DNA from 3 places in the Rhizobium sp. CB3060 genome. Region 1 is predicted to be linked to each of the others. Evidence: predicted binding sites of a transcription regulator. Region 1 holds the regulator's gene; each other region holds the start of a gene.
The links. Region 1 encodes LexA, which represses DNA repair genes until DNA is damaged. Its sites were predicted from a motif close to TGTTCNNNNTGTGTTCNG; they were not measured.

Region 2: dnaE (DNA polymerase III subunit alpha) is a predicted target of LexA. The motif match lies at 2,711-2,728, and genes of this name have one in related genera.
Region 3: N2601_RS09660 (ribonuclease T2 family protein) is a predicted target of LexA. The motif match lies at 3,489-3,506, and genes of this name have one in related genera.

The regions. Positions count from the first base shown of each region.
Region 1 covers NZ_CP104158.1:1,281,888-1,288,653, reverse strand. Annotated here, with positions in the region: gene N2601_RS06380 (mechanosensitive ion channel family protein) at 1-1,335, shown strand, start outside; gene N2601_RS06375 (DUF2721 domain-containing protein) at 1,441-1,932, shown strand; gene lexA (transcriptional repressor LexA) at 2,326-3,048, shown strand; gene N2601_RS06365 (ComEC/Rec2 family competence protein) at 3,029-5,488, opposite strand; gene gltA (citrate synthase) at 5,769-6,766, shown strand, end outside.
Region 2 covers NZ_CP104158.1:1,006,575-1,012,145, forward strand. Annotated here, with positions in the region: gene N2601_RS04930 (lipoprotein-releasing ABC transporter permease subunit) at 1-760, shown strand, start outside; gene N2601_RS04935 (ABC transporter ATP-binding protein) at 776-1,459, shown strand; gene N2601_RS04940 (DUF5680 domain-containing protein) at 1,469-1,936, opposite strand; gene N2601_RS04945 (hypothetical protein) at 2,021-2,608, opposite strand; gene dnaE (DNA polymerase III subunit alpha) at 2,965-5,571, shown strand, end outside.
Region 3 covers NZ_CP104158.1:1,988,899-1,994,469, forward strand. Annotated here, with positions in the region: gene N2601_RS09650 (ArsR/SmtB family transcription factor) at 1-756, opposite strand, end outside; gene ettA (energy-dependent translational throttle protein EttA) at 950-2,599, opposite strand; gene N2601_RS09660 (ribonuclease T2 family protein) at 2,724-3,473, opposite strand; gene N2601_RS09665 (alpha/beta fold hydrolase) at 3,644-4,576, shown strand; gene N2601_RS09670 (CaiB/BaiF CoA transferase family protein) at 4,738-5,571, shown strand, end outside.

The DNA.
Region 1 (6,766 bases):
ACCAGACCGCTCTCCATCGACGGAGATGTCGGCACCGTCGTCTCCCACGGGTTCTCCATTCTCCTATTGCTGATTACGCTCGAAGCCGTATGGCGGCGACCGGGCAAGGAAACCGCTGCCCGACAGCTGACGCTTATGAACATCCTTTATTCACTCTACGTTGCCTGCCTCTGGCTTCTTTGGGTGGCCAACTTCGTCGGCCTTTTCTGGCTTGGCATCTATGTCGTTGTTCTTCCGGGGCTATTGACTGCCGTCGGACGGACGGCCGAAGCATTCGCAAAGGGACGCTGGCCTGGTGACAACAAGAACAGTGCGCGCATGGTGCTGGCCATCCGCGGTGCGCGGGCGCTCGTCATCGTAGCCGCGGTCGCCTGGATTACCGTCGTCTGGCACTATGATCCCAACATCCTCGCACGAGAAAATCCGGCGATCGACGCCGCTGTTCGCGGTGCGCTGAAGAGCGTCGTCGTTCTGATTTTGGCCGATCTCTGCTGGCAATTGTCGAGGGCATTCATTGACGAGAAATTGAGCGCCGCCGATAGCAGTGCCTCCTCGCCATCGGCGGAAGCCGCGCGCGCGGGCCGCCTTCGCACCCTGTTGCCGATCTTCCGCAACGCACTGGCAGCCATCGTTATCGCAGCCGCCGTCCTCACCGTGCTGTCCGAAATGGGCGTGCAGATCGGGCCGTTGATTGCGGGGGCCGGCATATTCGGCGTGGCGATCGGCTTCGGCTCGCAAACGCTCGTCAAGGATATCGTCAGCGGCATTTTCTACCTGATGGACGATGCCTTCCGCGTCGGCGAATACGTTCAAAGCGGCAGCTACAAGGGAACCGTGGAATCGTTCAGCCTGCGTTCCGTCAGGCTTCGACATCATCATGGTCCGGTGTTCACAGTTCCCTTCGGCGAACTCGGCGCCGTTCAGAACATGAGCCGCGACTGGGCGATCGATAAATTCCTGCTACGGGTTCCGTTCAATACCGACGTCGCCAAGGCGAAAAGGATCGTCAAGCAAATCGGAGAGCAGTTGAAAGAAGATCCGGAAATCGGACCGCAGATTCTTGAGACCCTGAAAATGAAGGGGGTGGAGCAAATTGGCGACTTCGGTATCGAACTGAGCTTTGCTTTTACCGCCCTCCCCGGTCGGCAAACCTACATACGGCGCCAGGCCTATACCATGATCCGCGACGCCTTCATGGAAAACGGCATCGACTTCGCTCAGCCGACAGTGCAGGTGGGTGGCGAGGAAAAATCCGATGCCGCGATCGCAGCCATGACACTGCAGAGAAAGAAGATCGCTGAGCAAATGACGCAATCGGCAGCGCCGCCGACCTGAACGTTCGCGCGAGATCAGTCACCAGCCTCATCTCCGCGCCCTCTTTGGCAAGGCGACAACCCTGGAGCCGATACCGGATGACGTTGGACAGAAAGGAGATCCAATGTGCTGAATGACCATCTGACGTCTATTGCCGCGCACGTTATTCAAATAGCGCTGACACCGGTCTTTCTGCTGGCGGGCACCGCCGGGTGCCTCAATGTCTTCTCGGCCAGGCTCGCCCGCGTCTCCGACCGGGTCAACAGCCTTTTCGAACGGGTGACCTCTGAGGACCCGGATGAAACGCGGTTGCTGCAGCTCTATTATCTGCGACGGCGAACATTGGCGCTGGAGATCGCAGTTCTGCTCGGCACGGCATCGGGCGTGTTCACATGCCTTGCGACGCTCGGCCTCATGGGCGGTGCAATTCGACAGCAATTTCGCGAGCAATTGCTGCTCTGGCTCTTTGGCCTTGCCGTCTTCGCACTCATGGGCGCCTTTGTGGCCTTTCTCGTCGAGATGATTCTGGCCGGGCGCAGCATGCTAAGGCAGATCGCCAACGACCGTACCTTGCTCGAGCACCGGCACGGGAGTTCGAGGAAAAGTTCAACCTATTGATATCCCATCGAATATTACTACGGATGGCACCAATCCCGGCCCCTCAGAAATCCGGATTCCCAGTCAGATCCATAGCTTGCTCTCCATGGTTCGGAGAGTGTCGTCCTCCAAAGAGCTTATAGAACGAAGAACATGGCTTTTCGCCGCCTTGGAGATAATCCGTTTTGGGATCGTCCGAAATTTTGCTTCGCCCGATTCCGCATATATTTCTGCTATTTAGTTTGAAGGTGCCGGGAAAAAAGTCATCTGCCCGGGACCTGTTATGTTCCCATTTATTTGATGCACCTACAAAATGTTCACCGAAATTTAAGGGCTTGCGGAACACATATGGAACATATAGTGTCCGTTCTGGATTTGTTTCACGACACCTTCTCAGTCCCGAGGTTCAAAACGATGTTGACGCGCAAGCAGCAGGAACTGCTTCTCTTCATTCACGAACGAATGAAGGAGTCCGGTGTTCCGCCATCTTTCGACGAGATGAAAGATGCGCTGGACCTTGCGTCCAAATCCGGTATTCACCGTCTCATCACGGCTTTGGAAGAACGCGGCTTCATCCGTCGCCTGCCGAACCGGGCCCGGGCGCTGGAGGTCATCAAGCTACCGGAGGCCTATAGCCCGAGCCTGCAGCCTCGCCGCGGCTTTTCGCCAAGCGTCATCGAGGGTAGCCTTGGCAAGCCGCAACTTGTGCCGCCGCCCGCACCCACCAAGCCGGTGAGTGAGGACAACAACAGTTCGGTTTCGGTACCCGTCATGGGCCGCATTGCCGCCGGCGTTCCGATCTCGGCCATCCAGAACAATACTCACGACATCACCGTTCCCGCCGACATGCTCGGCTCCGGCGAGCATTATGCGCTGGAGGTCAAGGGCGACTCCATGATCGATGCCGGCATCTTTGACGGCGATACCGTCATCATCCGCAACGCCACGACCGCCAATCCCGGCGACATCGTCGTCGCTCTCGTCGATGATGAAGAGGCGACATTGAAGCGCTTCCGCCGCAAGGGAGCCTCGATCGCGCTTGAAGCGGCAAACCCTGCTTACGAAACCCGCATCTTTGGGCCGGATCGAGTGAAGGTACAAGGCAAGCTCGTCGGTCTCATTCGCCGCTATCACTGACCGGTGACGCCGGCTTGAGCGGCGCGCCAAAAGTGTCTGTTCGCCAGTCGTAGGAGCGATGCAGGCTCCATGGCCGCGAAAGGTTTTCAAACGCTGCCGTCATTATCGGTTTATCGGTGCTAAGGCTCATTTCGATGGACCCTGTGCGGCGCAATGTTGCACCTGTGAAGAGCGTGGCGCCAGAGCGGCAGCGATCAAGACGCAGCCGTACGGAGGTGATGACGATATTGGCCGTGTCGCAGGCCGGAGCGAGATAGGCGGCATCTTCAATGGTGACAAGCATGTCGCCATTATCCAGCATTGCCACGCACCATGCACCTTTTTGGCAGGCGAAACCGCCCGGCCCGGCCGCGTCTAATGCCGCATCCATCGCCTTTCGAACGGCGCTCTGTTCTTCGGAATTCAGGCGACGATGCTTGTCTGATTTGCTGATTTTGGGGAGCTGACTATCCGGCGGAAGCATCGTTGGCGGTTGCTGCTCGGTGATCGCCAATGCTCTTTGCCATTGCTCGAAGATGAAATCCGGCGGTTTTTCGCGGTTTGTCGTCAACGCACCGTTGCGCAACAAGGCGACCAGCGTGCCGTCCTCGGAGATCATGAGATCAGGCTTCAGGACACCGGGGCCGAGCGCCACGACTGCGACCGAACCGGTGATCAAGAGCGCACCTGCATGTCGCAGCCATGTTCTCAGCAAGGTCATCAGCAAGAAGCCGGCTATGACCGTCGGGAACAGCCAGACCGGCAGCCGGCCGAAGGGAATATTACCGCCCCAGGCGGCAACCGTTTTGGCAATGACGATGACGACATCAAGTCCCCAGCCGGTTATCTGCCAGAAAGGGGCATCAACGCCAAATGGCATCAGTAGCGTCGCCGCCATGCCAAACGGCATGACGACAAAGGAGACGACCGGCATAGCCGCCAGATTGGCAACGAGGCCATATGTCGCCAACCGGTGAAAATGTTCTATCGAGAAGATTGCCGTCGATGCGCCGCCTATAAAAGAGGTCGACAATATGCTTCCGAAGAAACGGGAAACGAAGAGCAGCGGACGCATGACCCGGAACCGGGAGAGAACGCTCTCCCGATGCGGCCTCCTCGCCCAGAGCGAATAGCCGGACACCAACGCCAGGGTCGCGGCGTAAGACATCTGAAAACTTGGTCCGAGCGCCTGCGAAGGCGACAGTATGAGAATGACTATCGCCGATAGCGCCACGTTGCGCAGGCTAATGGATGGTCGGTCGAAGAGCACGGCGATCAGCATGATAGCCATCATGATGAAGGCACGCTCCGCGGATACCCCGAAGCCGGAAATGAGATAATAAGCCGTCACTGTAACTAGCGCGCCGAAGGCCGCAATCTTCTTTGTTGGCCAAGCCTGTGCCACGCCGAAAAACAGACTGAGGGCGTAGCGTAAACCGACATAAAAGATGCCCGCGGAGAGCGCCATGTTCAGGCCGGAGATGGCAATGATATGCGCAAGACCCGAGGTCCGCAGCGCTTCCGTCGTATCGTCTGAGATCGCTCGTCTCTCATCGGTGACAAGCGAAGCCGCAAAGGCGCCGGTGTCTCCGGGCAAAAGCGTCCTGATTCTATCGCCGATATGGCTGCGCAAACCGGCAAGCCAGATATCCGCCTTGTCGAGGACCGATCCCTGAACTACATCACCAGTCGGTGACAATAGTGTCGGCGTTCCATAGGCAAAGCCATTCGCGCCGGTGCCATCGAAATAGGCGCTGAAGGCGAAATCGTTGAGGCCGGGCAAGGCAGGTCCGGCCGGCGGCGTCAACCGCGCTCTACCCTGAATGCGGTCGCCGAGTTCGAAGGGCTGGAGCTGTTTGCGCACGAAAATGGTGATCTGCGCCGGCGGCCTGCGAATGGTCGGTTTTTCCGTTGCCTCCAGGGCGACGACATAGCGCCAACGGCCCTTGTCGTCGGCTTCACGCCGTTCGATCCGCCCGGTGATGGTGGTCGTCACCGCAGAGTCGAGCATCACCGTCGATGCGCGCCAGGTTTCGCATTGCGCCAGAGCCATGCCGGAGCACACCAGCATGCCGGCAAACAATATGTGCTGTAGCACTCGCCCCGCCTGCTGCTGGCGGAAGAATGCGACAGCGAAGATAAGGAGGGCCGTAAAAACAGCCTGCGGCGGCGGATCGGCTCCGACTGAGAACCAGACGATCGCGCCGGCGCCGATGTAGACCGGCGCAAATAGCATCGCGCGACCGTGCGCCGCCTCTTCTTCGGCTAAATGGTAAATGCCGAGTCGGATGCTGCCCGCCGCGAGGCGAAGACGGGCAATAAGCGCGGCGTGGTCCTGTGTCCGCTCCGGCCGCGACGCTTTGGCACGAGAAATAACGGCGCCCACGCCCTGCTCGCGCACGGCAACCGCAGCCAATTCCCGACTATCTACCTGCGGATCCGGTGCCTCTAAATTAGGCATATATTCCAGCGCCCACGCAAAACTACAGCTATAGCGGGAGTTTTGCCGTCACCGGCCAGTGATTTCAACTGAAATCGGCATCATCGCCGACAAAAGACGCTAATTCACGCTTGCGCAAAACGGTCCCTTCTACCGCAGTGCCCAAAAGTTGATACTGCAATGCACAAATAGGCGTAAGGATAACTTGGCATTAGGCTCTGGATCATATAGCTAATCGTTAGTCGCTTAACCCTTTGGCGCTTTTTAAGGCGCCAATCCCGCCAAATCTTGGAGGATCAGCATGACGGAACAAAGCGCGAAACTAACTTGGGGTGAAAAGACGGTGGATTTGCCGGTTAAGTCCGGAACCATCGGCCCAAGTGTCATTGATATTGGTGCCCTTTATAAGAACACCTCCACTTTCACCTACGATCCTGGCTTCACTTCGACTGCGTCGTGCGAATCCAGCATCACCTTTATTGATGGCGACGAAGGCGTTCTGCTGCATCGCGGTTATCCGATCGAACAGCTTGCCGAACACGGCGACTTCCTCGAAGTCTGTTACCTGCTGCTCTACGGCGAATTGCCGACCGCAGCCCAGAAGAAGGACTTCGACTACCGGGTCGTGCACCACACCATGGTGCATGAACAGATGTCTCGCTTCTTCACCGGCTTCCGTCGCGATGCGCATCCGATGGCCGTCATGTGCGGCTGCGTCGGCGCTCTGTCGGCCTTCTATCACGACTCCACCGACATCACCGATCCGCACCAGCGCATGGTCGCAAGCCTGCGCATGATCGCCAAGATGCCGACGCTTGCCGCCATGGCTTACAAGTACCATATCGGCCAGCCCTTCGTTTACCCGAAGAACGACCTCGATTATGCGTCGAACTTCCTGCGCATGTGCTTTGCCGTGCCCTGCGAGGAATATGTGGTCAACCCGGTGCTTGCCCGCGCCATGGACCGCATCTTCATCCTGCACGCCGATCACGAGCAGAATGCGTCGACATCGACGGTTCGCCTCGCGGGCTCTTCCGGCGCCAATCCCTTCGCTTGCGTCGCCGCCGGCATCGCCTGCCTCTGGGGTCCCGCTCACGGCGGCGCCAACGAAGCTGCGCTCAACATGCTGACGGAAATCGGCACGGTTGACCGCATTCCGGAATATATCGCCCGCGCCAAGGACAAGAACGATCCGTTCCGGCTGATGGGCTTCGGTCATCGCGTCTACAAGAACTACGATCCGCGCGCCAAGATCATGCAGAAGACGGCGCACGAGGTTCTCGGCGAACTCGGCATTAA
Region 2 (5,571 bases), 280 kb from region 1:
CGACCAGATTACGCTGACTGCGCCGGAGGGCGACGTGACGCCTTTCGGGGTCAATCCGCGCGTCAAGGCCTATACGATCTCCGGCATCTTCGAAGTCGGCATGTCGGAATACGATTCCTCCGTCGTCTTCATGCCGCTGGAGGAGGCGCAGCTCTTTTTCAATGCCGAGGGGATCGTCGAGAAGATCGAGCTTTTCGTCAGCAACCCGGATGATGTCGACGCACTGAGGCCGCAGATCGAAGCGGCGGCGGGGCGGCAGGTCTTTCTGACAGACTGGCGGCAGGTGAACGAGACCTTCTTCTCGGCGCTGCAGGTCGAGCGCAACACCATGTTCATGATCCTGACGCTGATTGTCATCGTCGCGGCGCTCAACATCATTTCCGGTCTGATCATGCTGGTGAAGGACAAGGGAAGCGACATCGCCATTTTGCGCACCATGGGCGCGACGTCGGGGGCGATCATGCGCATCTTCTTCATGACGGGCGCGGCGATCGGCGTCGTCGGCACCGTCGCCGGCGTCGCGCTCGGGGTCGTCGTCTGCCTCAACATCGAATCGATCCGTCAGTTCTTCTCCTGGATATCCGGCACGGTGATCTTCAATCCCGAGGTCTATTTCCTCAGCAAGTTGCCGGCGGAAATGAATCTCGGCGAGACCCTCTCCGTGGTCGTGATGGCGCTGACGCTCTCCTTCCTCGCCACGATCTTTCCGGCCTGGCGTGCCTCGCGGCTCGATCCGGTGCAGGCGCTAAGGTACGAATAAGGAATTCCACATTTGATCAAACGCAACGTCGTTCTCCAGCTTACGGGCGTGGAGCGTCATTACGGGCAGGGCGAAACGCGGCTGTCGATCCTGAAGGGCGCCGATTTCGCCTTGACCAGCGGCGAGATCGTTGCCCTGGTCGCGCCGTCGGGAACGGGGAAATCGACGCTTCTGCACGTTGCCGGCCTGCTCGAACATCCAGATGGCGGCGAGGTGACGATTAATGGCCAGGCCTGTGAGGGACTGTCCGATGAAAAGCGCACGGCCGTCCGTCGCAGCGAGATTGGCTTCGTCTATCAGTTCCACCATCTGTTGCCCGAGTTTTCCGCGCTAGAAAACATCATGATGCCGCAGTTGATTTCCGGTCTCTCCCGGAAAGAGGCAAGCGCTCGCGCTGCCCAGCTCCTCGACTATATGCGCATTGGTCATCGCGCCGATCACCGCCCGGCCGAGCTTTCCGGCGGTGAGCAACAGCGCGTCGCGATTGCCCGCGCCGTTGCCAACGCACCGCTGGTGCTTTTGGCCGACGAGCCGACCGGCAACCTCGATCCTGATACGGCGCATTACGTCTTCGACGCGCTGGAGGCGCTGGTGCGTCAGTCCGGGCTTGCCGCGCTGATCGCCACGCACAATCACGAACTGGCGGCTCGCATGGACCGCCGCGTGACTATCCATGACGGTAAGGTCGTCGAATTCTGACGGTGCCCATCAAGGGACGATCAGTCCGCCGCGGTAATCCAGCTCATAGGCCTTACGTCCGTTTACGAGGATGACCTCATGGCCGATAAAATGATCGCAGCCGCCGGTACTGCGATCGACATACTGGCCAAATGAATGGGTGAATTCGAAACCGCCGAGAAAGCGTTTCTCATCGAGGTAGAGCCGCATGAGCGCCGCCTTGATGACCATCCCTGCAGCCCTGCCATCTATCAGATCGGGCTCGACGATTCGTCCAAAATAATTCATCGCCCAGACCGGCTCGTCATCGTACCAGACGACTTCCTGTCCGGCGAAATCCGTGCCGCCGAAATAGCTATCGAGATAGCGGCAGCGGCCGCTGGCATAGCCGATGTCATGCGAGCCGCTCCGGCAGGACGGCAGCCTCTCGCCATCGCCGACATAGGTCTCCGCCTTCGCGGCAACAATAAAATCGTTCAGCGCGGCAAGATCCGGCATGTCCCTCTCCATTCGTGGTGAGGGCACAGAATGCCACGCGCTCGATAGCAAGTAAAGAACATACGGTGAACAAATGAAAAGCCGCTACGTGTTTTCCCCACAAACTTTCCGGCCGATATCGTCTTTCCAGTCCTGGATCTTGATGGTTTTGGCTTGAGTCTGGAGTTCCCTGCCACTCTTCGTCGCCTTGCCCGTCAGGACATTGTAGTCGCAGCTATAGCTTCTATCGGCTTCGAGATTGTCCCGGTAATCAAAGGTGTAGCCGGCGACGACGAAGGCGTTGTTGCGGAAGGCGAGGGTGAGCGTCTGATGCCAGCGGTCGCGCCCGATCGCGTCATTCTGGGACATGACGGCGATCGAACCATTGGGCAGCGCCGTGATCGAAGGCTCCTGACCGAAGATACCGCCCGGCTCGCCTCGGCCCCATACTTTGTCGGGTGCGGCGGCCGCCAGCTTGAGCAACTGATGTTCTTTGTCGCGGAGATAAATATAGATGCCGATCGTGGTCTCGTCGTCTGGCGGGGCCAACGCCAGCAAAGCAAGGTCCGGCTTACCGTCCTTGTTCCAATCGCCGACCGCCGCGTCGATGATGCGGTCGGGCGCAATGGTATCGTCAGCGTGAGCCGCGGATGTAACCGAAAGCAGAATGAGAGCGCAGGCAAGTGGTTTCATCGTGATCCCCCCTCGCGTTTTCATAGCTTAGGGGTTGTGCTTCGGTCCATTGGTACTCTTCAAAATACTGATGATGAAAATTATTGATGCAGCTATTGACTCTCGAACATAAATAGAACAAAAAAGAAACATAACGAGTAAGGAGCGCGTAAATGACCGATATCATTCGAGACGTTGCAGCATTCACCTCCATCGTCATGTTTGTCGCCAGCTTTTCCCTCATCATGATGGCGATGTGAAACTTATCCCCACGGGTGTTGCGATGCGCCCGTGAATCATGAAGTCAACTTATGGACTTTATCGTCCGCTATGCCGAAAATGCAGCCGATTCATTTGGGCATGCGGAAAGGCATATGATGGCGGATATGATGAGCAGCGGCGCAGCGGGTGCGCCGGTCGGAGATACGCCGGAATTCGTGCATCTTCGCGTCCATTCCGCATATTCTCTGCTCGAAGGCGCATTGCCGCTAAAGAAGATCCTCGCCAAGGCGGCGGGCGACAATCAGCCGGCCATCGCCATCACCGATACCAACAACCTTTTCATCGCGCTGGAGTTTTCCCAGAAGGCGATGGATGAGGGCCTGCAGCCGATCATCGGCTGCCAGGTGTCGATCGACATGGAAGATAGTGTCGAGGGCGAAAAGCGCGGCCCGCAACAGGCACTCGCCAAGCTGCCGTCCATCGTGTTGCTCGCCGCCACGGAGCGGGGCTATGAGCGGCTGGTCGATCTCGTGAGCCGCGCCTATCTGGGCGGCGAAGGCAATCAGGCTGTCCATATCACCGCCTCCTGGTTGAAGGAAATCGGCACGGACGGCATGATTGCGCTGACCGGTTCGCTTGGCGGTCCGGTCGATATGGCGTTGAAGGAAGGCCACGCGCCGCAGGCGCTGTCGCGTCTGCTGACGCTCAAGGACCTGTTCGGTGATCGGCTTTATGTCGAATTGCAACGTCACGGCACCTATGATCGTCGCCACGAACAGAAGATGATCGCGCTCGCCTATGAGCATGAATTGCCGCTGGTCGCGACCAACGAGGCCTTCTTCCCGACGCGTGAGGACTATGAGGCCCACGACGCCCTCATGGCGGTCGCCCACAATGCCATTGTTTCGGACGACACTCGTTTTCGCCTGACACCGGATCACTATTTGAAGAGCCGCGCCGATATGGCGAAGCTGTTCGCCAATCTGCCGGAAGCCTTGGAGAACACCGTCGAGATCGCCCGGCGCTGTTCCTTCGTCTTGAAGACACGCAAACCGATCCTGCCGCGCTTTACCGGCGCCACCGACGATCCGGAGGAAGCCGAACGCGCCGAGGCGGCGGAACTGCGCGCCCAGGCGGTCGAAGGTCTCGATCGGCGTCTCTCCTCGCTCGGCATGGCGGCCGGCTATGCGGAGAAGGACTATCGCGAGCGGCTGGAGTTCGAGCTCAGCGTCATCGAGCGCATGAAATTCCCCGGCTACTTTCTGATCGTCGCGGACTTCATCAAATGGGCCAAACAGCATGATATTCCGGTCGGCCCGGGCCGCGGTTCTGGCGCGGGCTCATTGGTTGCCTATGCGCTGACGATTACCGACGTCGATCCGCTGCGTTTCTCGCTGCTGTTCGAGCGCTTCCTCAATCCGTCGCGCGTGTCGATGCCGGACTTCGACATCGACTTCTGCCAGGATCGTCGCGAAGAGGTGATCCGCTATGTCCAGGCCAAATATGGTCGCGAGCAGGTGGCGCAGATCATCACTTTCGGTTCCCTTCAGGCGCGCGCCGCCCTTCGCGACGTTGGGCGCGTGCTGGAAATGCCCTACGGCCAGGTCGACAAGATCTGCAAGCTGGTGCCGAACAACCCCGCCAATCCGACCCCGCTCAGCAAGGCGATCGAGGAGGAACCACGTCTGCAGGAGGAGGCCGACAAGGAACCGGTCGTTGCCCGTCTGCTCGATATCGCCCAGAAGATCGAGGGCCTTTATCGCCATGCCTCGACACACGCCGCCGGCATCGTCATCGGCGATCGGCCGCTGTCGAAGCTGGTGCCGATGTATCGAGACCCGCGCTCCGACATGCCGGTCACCCAGTTCAACATGAAATGGGTGGAACAGGCCGGCCTGGTCAAGTTCGACTTCCTCGGCCTGAAGACGCTGACGGTTCTAAAGACAGCCGTCGATTTCGTCGCCAAGCGCGGCATTACGCTTGATCTCGCCAGCATTCCGCTCGACGACAAGAAGACTTACGACATGCTCTCGCGCGGTGAGACGGTCGGCGTGTTCCAGGTAGAAAGTGCGGGCATGCGCAAGGCGCTGATCGGCATGCGCCCGGACTGCATCGAGGACATCATCGCGCTGGTCGCCCTCTATCGTCCGGGCCCGATGGAAAACATACCGGTCTACAATGCCCGCAAACACGGCGAGGAAGAGATCGAATCGATCCATCCGACGATCGATTATCTGCTGAAGGAGACGCAGGGCGTTATCGTCTATCAGGAGCAGGTGATGCAGATCGCCCAGGTCCTGTCTGGTTACTCGCTCGGCGAGGCCGATCTTCTGCGCCGCGCCATGGGCAAGAAGATCAAGGCCGAGATGGATCAGCAGCGCGAACGCTTCGTCGACGGCGCTGTCAAGAATGGCGTATCGAAGGGACAGGCGGACGTCATTTTCGACCTGCTCGCCAAGTTCGCGAACTACGGCTTCAACAAGTCGCACGCCGCCGCCTACGCCATCGTCTCCTACCAGACCGCCTATATGAAGGCGCATTATCCGGTGGAGTTCCTCGCGGCCTCGATGACGCTCGATATGGCGAACACCGAAAAGGTCAACGACTTCCGCCAGGACGCCAAGCGCCTCGGCATTGAAGTCATCGCGCCATCGATCCAGACCTCGTTCCGCCATTTCGAAACGGGCGACAACCGGATCTACTATGCGCTGGCCGCCATCAAGGGCGTTGGCGAATCCGCCGTCGACCATATTGTCGAGGTG
Region 3 (5,571 bases), 710 kb from region 1:
GCCGGGCCTGAGCATTCGCGCCGCCTCGTTAATGGCAATCTCCGGCTGGTCGAGGAAATGCAGCACCTGATGGATGGTAATCAGGTCGAAATCCTGCGCCTCGAGCGGCAGGTTGAAAATGTCGCCATGCCGCACGGAAGCGGCGGTGATGTTTGAGCGGTCGAGATTGGCGCGCGCCACGGCCAACATGTCACGGCTGGCGTCGATGCCGACCGCGCGGCGATAATGACCCGCCAACAATTGCAGCATACGGCCCGTGCCGGTGCCTAGATCCAGGAAAGAGTCGATCTGCTGCGGACCAATCAAGTCGATCAGCGCCTTGTCGACATCCTCGTCGGCCACATGCAGTCGGCGAAGCTCGTCCCATTCCGCAGCGTTGCGGCTGAAATAGGCCTGTGCCCGTTCCGCACGGACACGCTTGACGGCAGAAAGCCGCTCGCCATCCCGCAGCAACACCGGATCGTTTTCAGCCGTGTGGCGGAGAAGCGTGCGCACGAGGACGACCGCCTTGCCTTCCTGCTTCAGACGGAAATAGGCCCAGGCACCCTCCTGATAGCGGTCGATCAGGCCGGCCTCGCCGAGCAGCTTCAGATGGCGGGAAATGCGGGGCTGCGACTGGCCGAGAATTTCGGTAAGATCCGTCACGGTGAGATCGCCAGCCGCAAGAAGCGCCAGCAGACGTAACCGCGTCGGCTCGCCGGCCGCCTTCAGTATGTCCACCAGATCATCCAAACCGAATTTCACGAGATCCGTCATCCAGCACCCAATCAAGATATAAAGATATCTTTATGTGATTTGCATTCGATCTGCAAGACCCAATTGCTGGCTGGGAGAATTCGACGTCGGAAATCTGTTAGGTTTTGTCGACCGGGGAATATGCGCTTCCTGACCTACGGCAAAGAAAAACCCCGGACTTGCCGGGGCTCTCCATGACAGAAAGACAGCAAACTTATCGTGTCAGGCGCTTGTGCGCCTGGCTGCCCGGATTGAGAGCATCGGGGCCGAGGCGGCGGATCTTGTCTTGCTCGTAATCTTCGAAATTGCCTTCGAACCATTCAACATGGCCTTCGCCTTCAAAGGCCAGAATATGCGTGGCCAGGCGGTCGAGGAACATGCGATCATGGCTGATGATGATGGCGCAGCCAGCGAAGTTTTCGAGCGCGCTTTCCAGCGCCCCCAGCGTTTCCGTATCGAGGTCGTTGGTCGGTTCGTCGAGCAGAAGCACGTTGCCGCCAGCCTTCAGCATCTTGGCCAAGTGAACGCGGTTGCGCTGACCGCCGGAGAGATTGCCGACCTTCTGCTGCTGGTCGCCGCCCTTGAAGTTGAAGGCACCGCAATAGGCGCGCGAGTTCATGTCGAACTTGCCGAGCTTGATGATTTCGGCGCCGCCGGAGATTTCCTCCCATACGGTCTTATTGCCGTCAAGCGCGTCGCGGCTCTGGTCGACATAGCTGAGATGCACTGTCTCGCCGATGCGGATCGAGCCGGAATCCGGCTTTTCCTGCCCGGTAATCATCTTGAACAGGGTCGTCTTGCCGGCGCCGTTCGGGCCGATGATGCCGACGATGCCGCCCGGCGGCAGCTTGATCGACAGATCGTTGACCAGCGTGCGACCTTCGAAGCCCTTGGTGATGCCCTCCATCTCGATCACCACCTGGCCGAGACGCTCGCTGACCGGAATGATGATCTGCGCATCACCGGGGCGCTGATTTTCGGCAGCATCGACTAGCTGTTCGTAAGCGTTGATACGCGCCTTGGACTTGGCTTGACGGGCCTTGGGGCTGGAGGCGATCCATTCCTGTTCGCGGCTGATTGCCTTCTGACGGCCAGCTTCTTCCCGGGCTTCCTGCAGCATGCGCTTGGCTTTGGCCTGCAGATAAGCGGAATAATTGCCTTCGTAGGGAATGCCACGACCGCGGTCGAGTTCGAGAATCCAGCCGGTAACATTGTCGAGGAAGTAACGGTCGTGGGTGATCATCATCACGGCACCCGGATAGTCGCGCAGGTGCTTTTCCAGCCAGGCGATGGTCTCGGCGTCGAGATGGTTGGTCGGTTCGTCGAGCAGCAGCAGGTCCGGCTGCGAGAGAAGCAAGCGGCAAAGCGCGATACGGCGGCGCTCACCGCCGGAAAGGCTGGTGACTTCGGCATCGCGCGGCGGGCAGCACAATGCTTCCATCGCCATCTCGACCTGGCTTTCCAGATCCCAGAGATTCTGGCTGTCGATGATATCCTGGAGTTTGGCGCCCTCGTCCGCCGTCTCGTCGGAATAGTTCATCATCAATTCGTTGTAGCGATTGAGGATTTCGGTTTTCTTGGCAACGCCTTCCATGACGTTTTCGAACACCGTCTTGTTGGGATCGAGCTGAGGCTCCTGCGCCAGGTAGCCGATAGTGGCGCCTTCGGCCAACCAGGCTTCGCCAGTATATTCCTTGTCGAGGCCGGCCATGATGCGCAGCACGGTCGACTTACCGGCACCGTTCGGGCCGAGAATGCCGATCTTGGCGTCGGGATAAAAAGAGAGATGAATATTTTCGAGGATCTTCTTGGCGCCATAGGCCTTATTTAGACCGGCCATATGATAGATGAACTGACGTGCCATAGCTTGGGTTACTCCACGGGCGGATACATTGCGAATTGTGCCGCTATGTAGGCGAAACCCCGCCCTCGGGCAACGGAGAAACCTTGTCCGAGGGCATTTATCGCGCCGAGCCGCCTGCTGGGTGTCAGAAACCCGCTGCGTCCACCACGCCCTGATCGCAGCCGAACGATGTGCTGCCGGCGCCCTGGATCAATTGCTCGAGTCGCGGCTCGTTTCCTTCCGACGGCTGAATAGCGTCTTCCGACAAGCCGATCGTCAGTTCCGAGATCACCCGCACCTTGCCGACTTGGCGGCAGCTCATCTTCACGCGGCCACTGGCGCCCTCGCCAAAACTTTTGTCGAAAGCAGCCTTGATGGTTTCGGCATCGAGCGTCTTGCCGATATTCTGCGCGAAAAGATCGCGCACAGCGGACGCATTGAGTTCATTGATCAACCCCACCGCAGTCCCGAAATAATCATCGGCGCTGAGCTTGGTGCAACTGCCGTGTTTGATCCACTCATGCCGCTCCAGACCGGATTGCGTGCCGGGCATGACTTTGTCCAGCGCGGCCTTGGTTTCCGCCGAGAGTTGAACAGCCGGCAGGTCTTTCCAGTCCCGGCCGCGATCGGACTGCTTCAGATCATCGGAAACGTCGCAATATTCCTGCCGCATCGGCCAGAGGCCGTGTAGTGAAAAGTTCTTGGCGTCAAAATTATTCGCTGATTGATTTCGGCATTCCGCCTTCTTTTGGTTCGTCGCGCAGAACGCGGGTTCCCAACTCGCCGCCAGAATAAAGCGCGTCCGTCCATGGCTATTCTCCTCAGCCACGGCACTCGTCGCCATCACCACCGCAGTCAGAACCGCAACTGCAAACCTTTGAAGCCAAGGCTTCATTTCATACCTCCAAAATAGAACAATATGAGAACAAATAAGCAGTTTGATTTGCCGCACGCAACCCTGAATCGCAAAAACCACGAAGATTTATTTCTGTGAGCTTCCCTCGCCGTCCATTGCAATCCCGCCGGCGATGACCTTTCGTCCCACATGGGGAGGAAACACGCATGATGTTTGCCGAAACGAGGCATTTGGATAGTCCGACGGGCGCGACGCTCGCCTATCATCATGCGCCGGCAGATGGCGCCGCGCGTGGCATGCTTCTCGTCAGCCACGGTCTTGCCGAACATTCCCGTCGCTATGAACGCTTCGCCGCAGCGATGGCAGCGCGCGGCTTTCATGTCTATGCTCACGATCATCGCGGCCACGGCGAGACAAAAGCTGTCGATGCGCCACTCGGCCGCTTCGCAAGGCGCAATGGTGTCGATGCGGTCATTGCCGATGTGCTGGCGATGCGCGAGCTTGCCGCAACCGCCCATCCCGGCCTGCCGATCATTCTCTTCGGCCACTCCATGGGCGGGCTGATCAGCCTCAACGTAGCCGTGACGCATCCCGACAAGTTCGATGCCGTCACCGTTTGGAACTCGAATTTCAACCCTGGTCTCGCCGGGCGCGCGGCGCAGATCATCCTGAAGGCAGAACGCATGCTGAAGGGGTCCGATGTCCCGAGCGGGCTGTTGCCGAAGCTGACCTTCGGCGCCTGGGGCCAATCGATCGCCAACCGCCGCACCGAATTCGATTGGCTATCCCGTATTCCCGAAGAGGTGGATAAGTACATTGCCGACCCGCTCTGCGGCTTCGATGCCTCGGTGTCGCTGTGGCTGGATATTTTCGAACTGACCTTCCGTGCACCACAAAGGGATCACCTCGATCGGCTTCGGCGCGACATGCCGATCCATCTTATCGGCGGCAGGCATGACCCGGCGACGAACAATGGAAAAGCAATTTCCTGGCTGTCAGATCATTTGAAAAAGGCCGGCTTCTCGCATACCACCATGACCATCTATCAGGACATGCGGCATGAGACTCTGAACGAGATCGGTGCGGCCACAACCATTTCGGATTTTGCCGACTGGTGTCAGCAAGTGACGGCAAAGGACTGATTCCCAAAGGAATGTTTGAATAAATGCCACCGGCGGTTCCCTGCCCCGTTTGCATCAACCGAAGCCTCCATATTCTCTGGCGCGAGCGGCGCTTTGCTTCCGGGCCGGTATCCGATACATCTGAGAACACTTTCGTGCCGTAGCCGCCCATCGGGACCGATATGACCGATAATAAAACCAAGAAACCACCCCTTTCCGGCATTCGTGTCATCGAACTCGCCCGCGTTCTTGCCGGCCCCTGGGCAGGGCAGATGCTGGCCGATCTCGGCGCCGATGTCATTAAGGTCGAGAACCCGGATGGAGGCGACGATACGCGCCAATGGGGTCCGCCTTTCGTCGAAGGCAAGGATGGGAAAAACCTGTCCGCCGCCTATTACCACTCCGCCAATCGCGGCAAACGTTCCGTTGTCGCTGATCTGAAGACCGAAGAGGGCCAGGCCCTTGTTCGGCGGCTGGTCATAACCGCCGATGTGCTGATCGAGAATTTCAAGCTGGGCGGCCTCGTCAAATATGGACTCGACTACGGGAGCCTGCGGAAGATCAATCCAAAACTGGTCTATTGCTCGATCACCGGCTTCGGCCAGACCGGTCCCTATGCCGGTCTCGCAGGCTATGACTATATCGTCCAGGGCATGTCCGGCTTCATGTCGATTACCGGCGAGCCAGATGGGCAGCCGATGAAGGCGGGTGTCGCGATCGCCGATATCTTTACCGGAATCTATGCCGTCTCCGCGATCGAAGCAGCCCTCATCCATGCGCTGAAGACCGGCGAAGGTCAGCTTGTCGACATGGCGCTGCTCGACGTGCAATCCGCCGTGCTTGCCAATCAGAACATGAACTACCTGATCTCCGGCAAGGCTCCCACTCGCCTTGGCAATGCGCATCCCAATATCTCGCCCTATGAGGTCGTGCCGACGGCCGATGGCTACCTGATCCTTGCTGTCGGCAATGACGGGCAGTTCCGCCGCCTCTGCACGATTCTCGGCATCGACGAG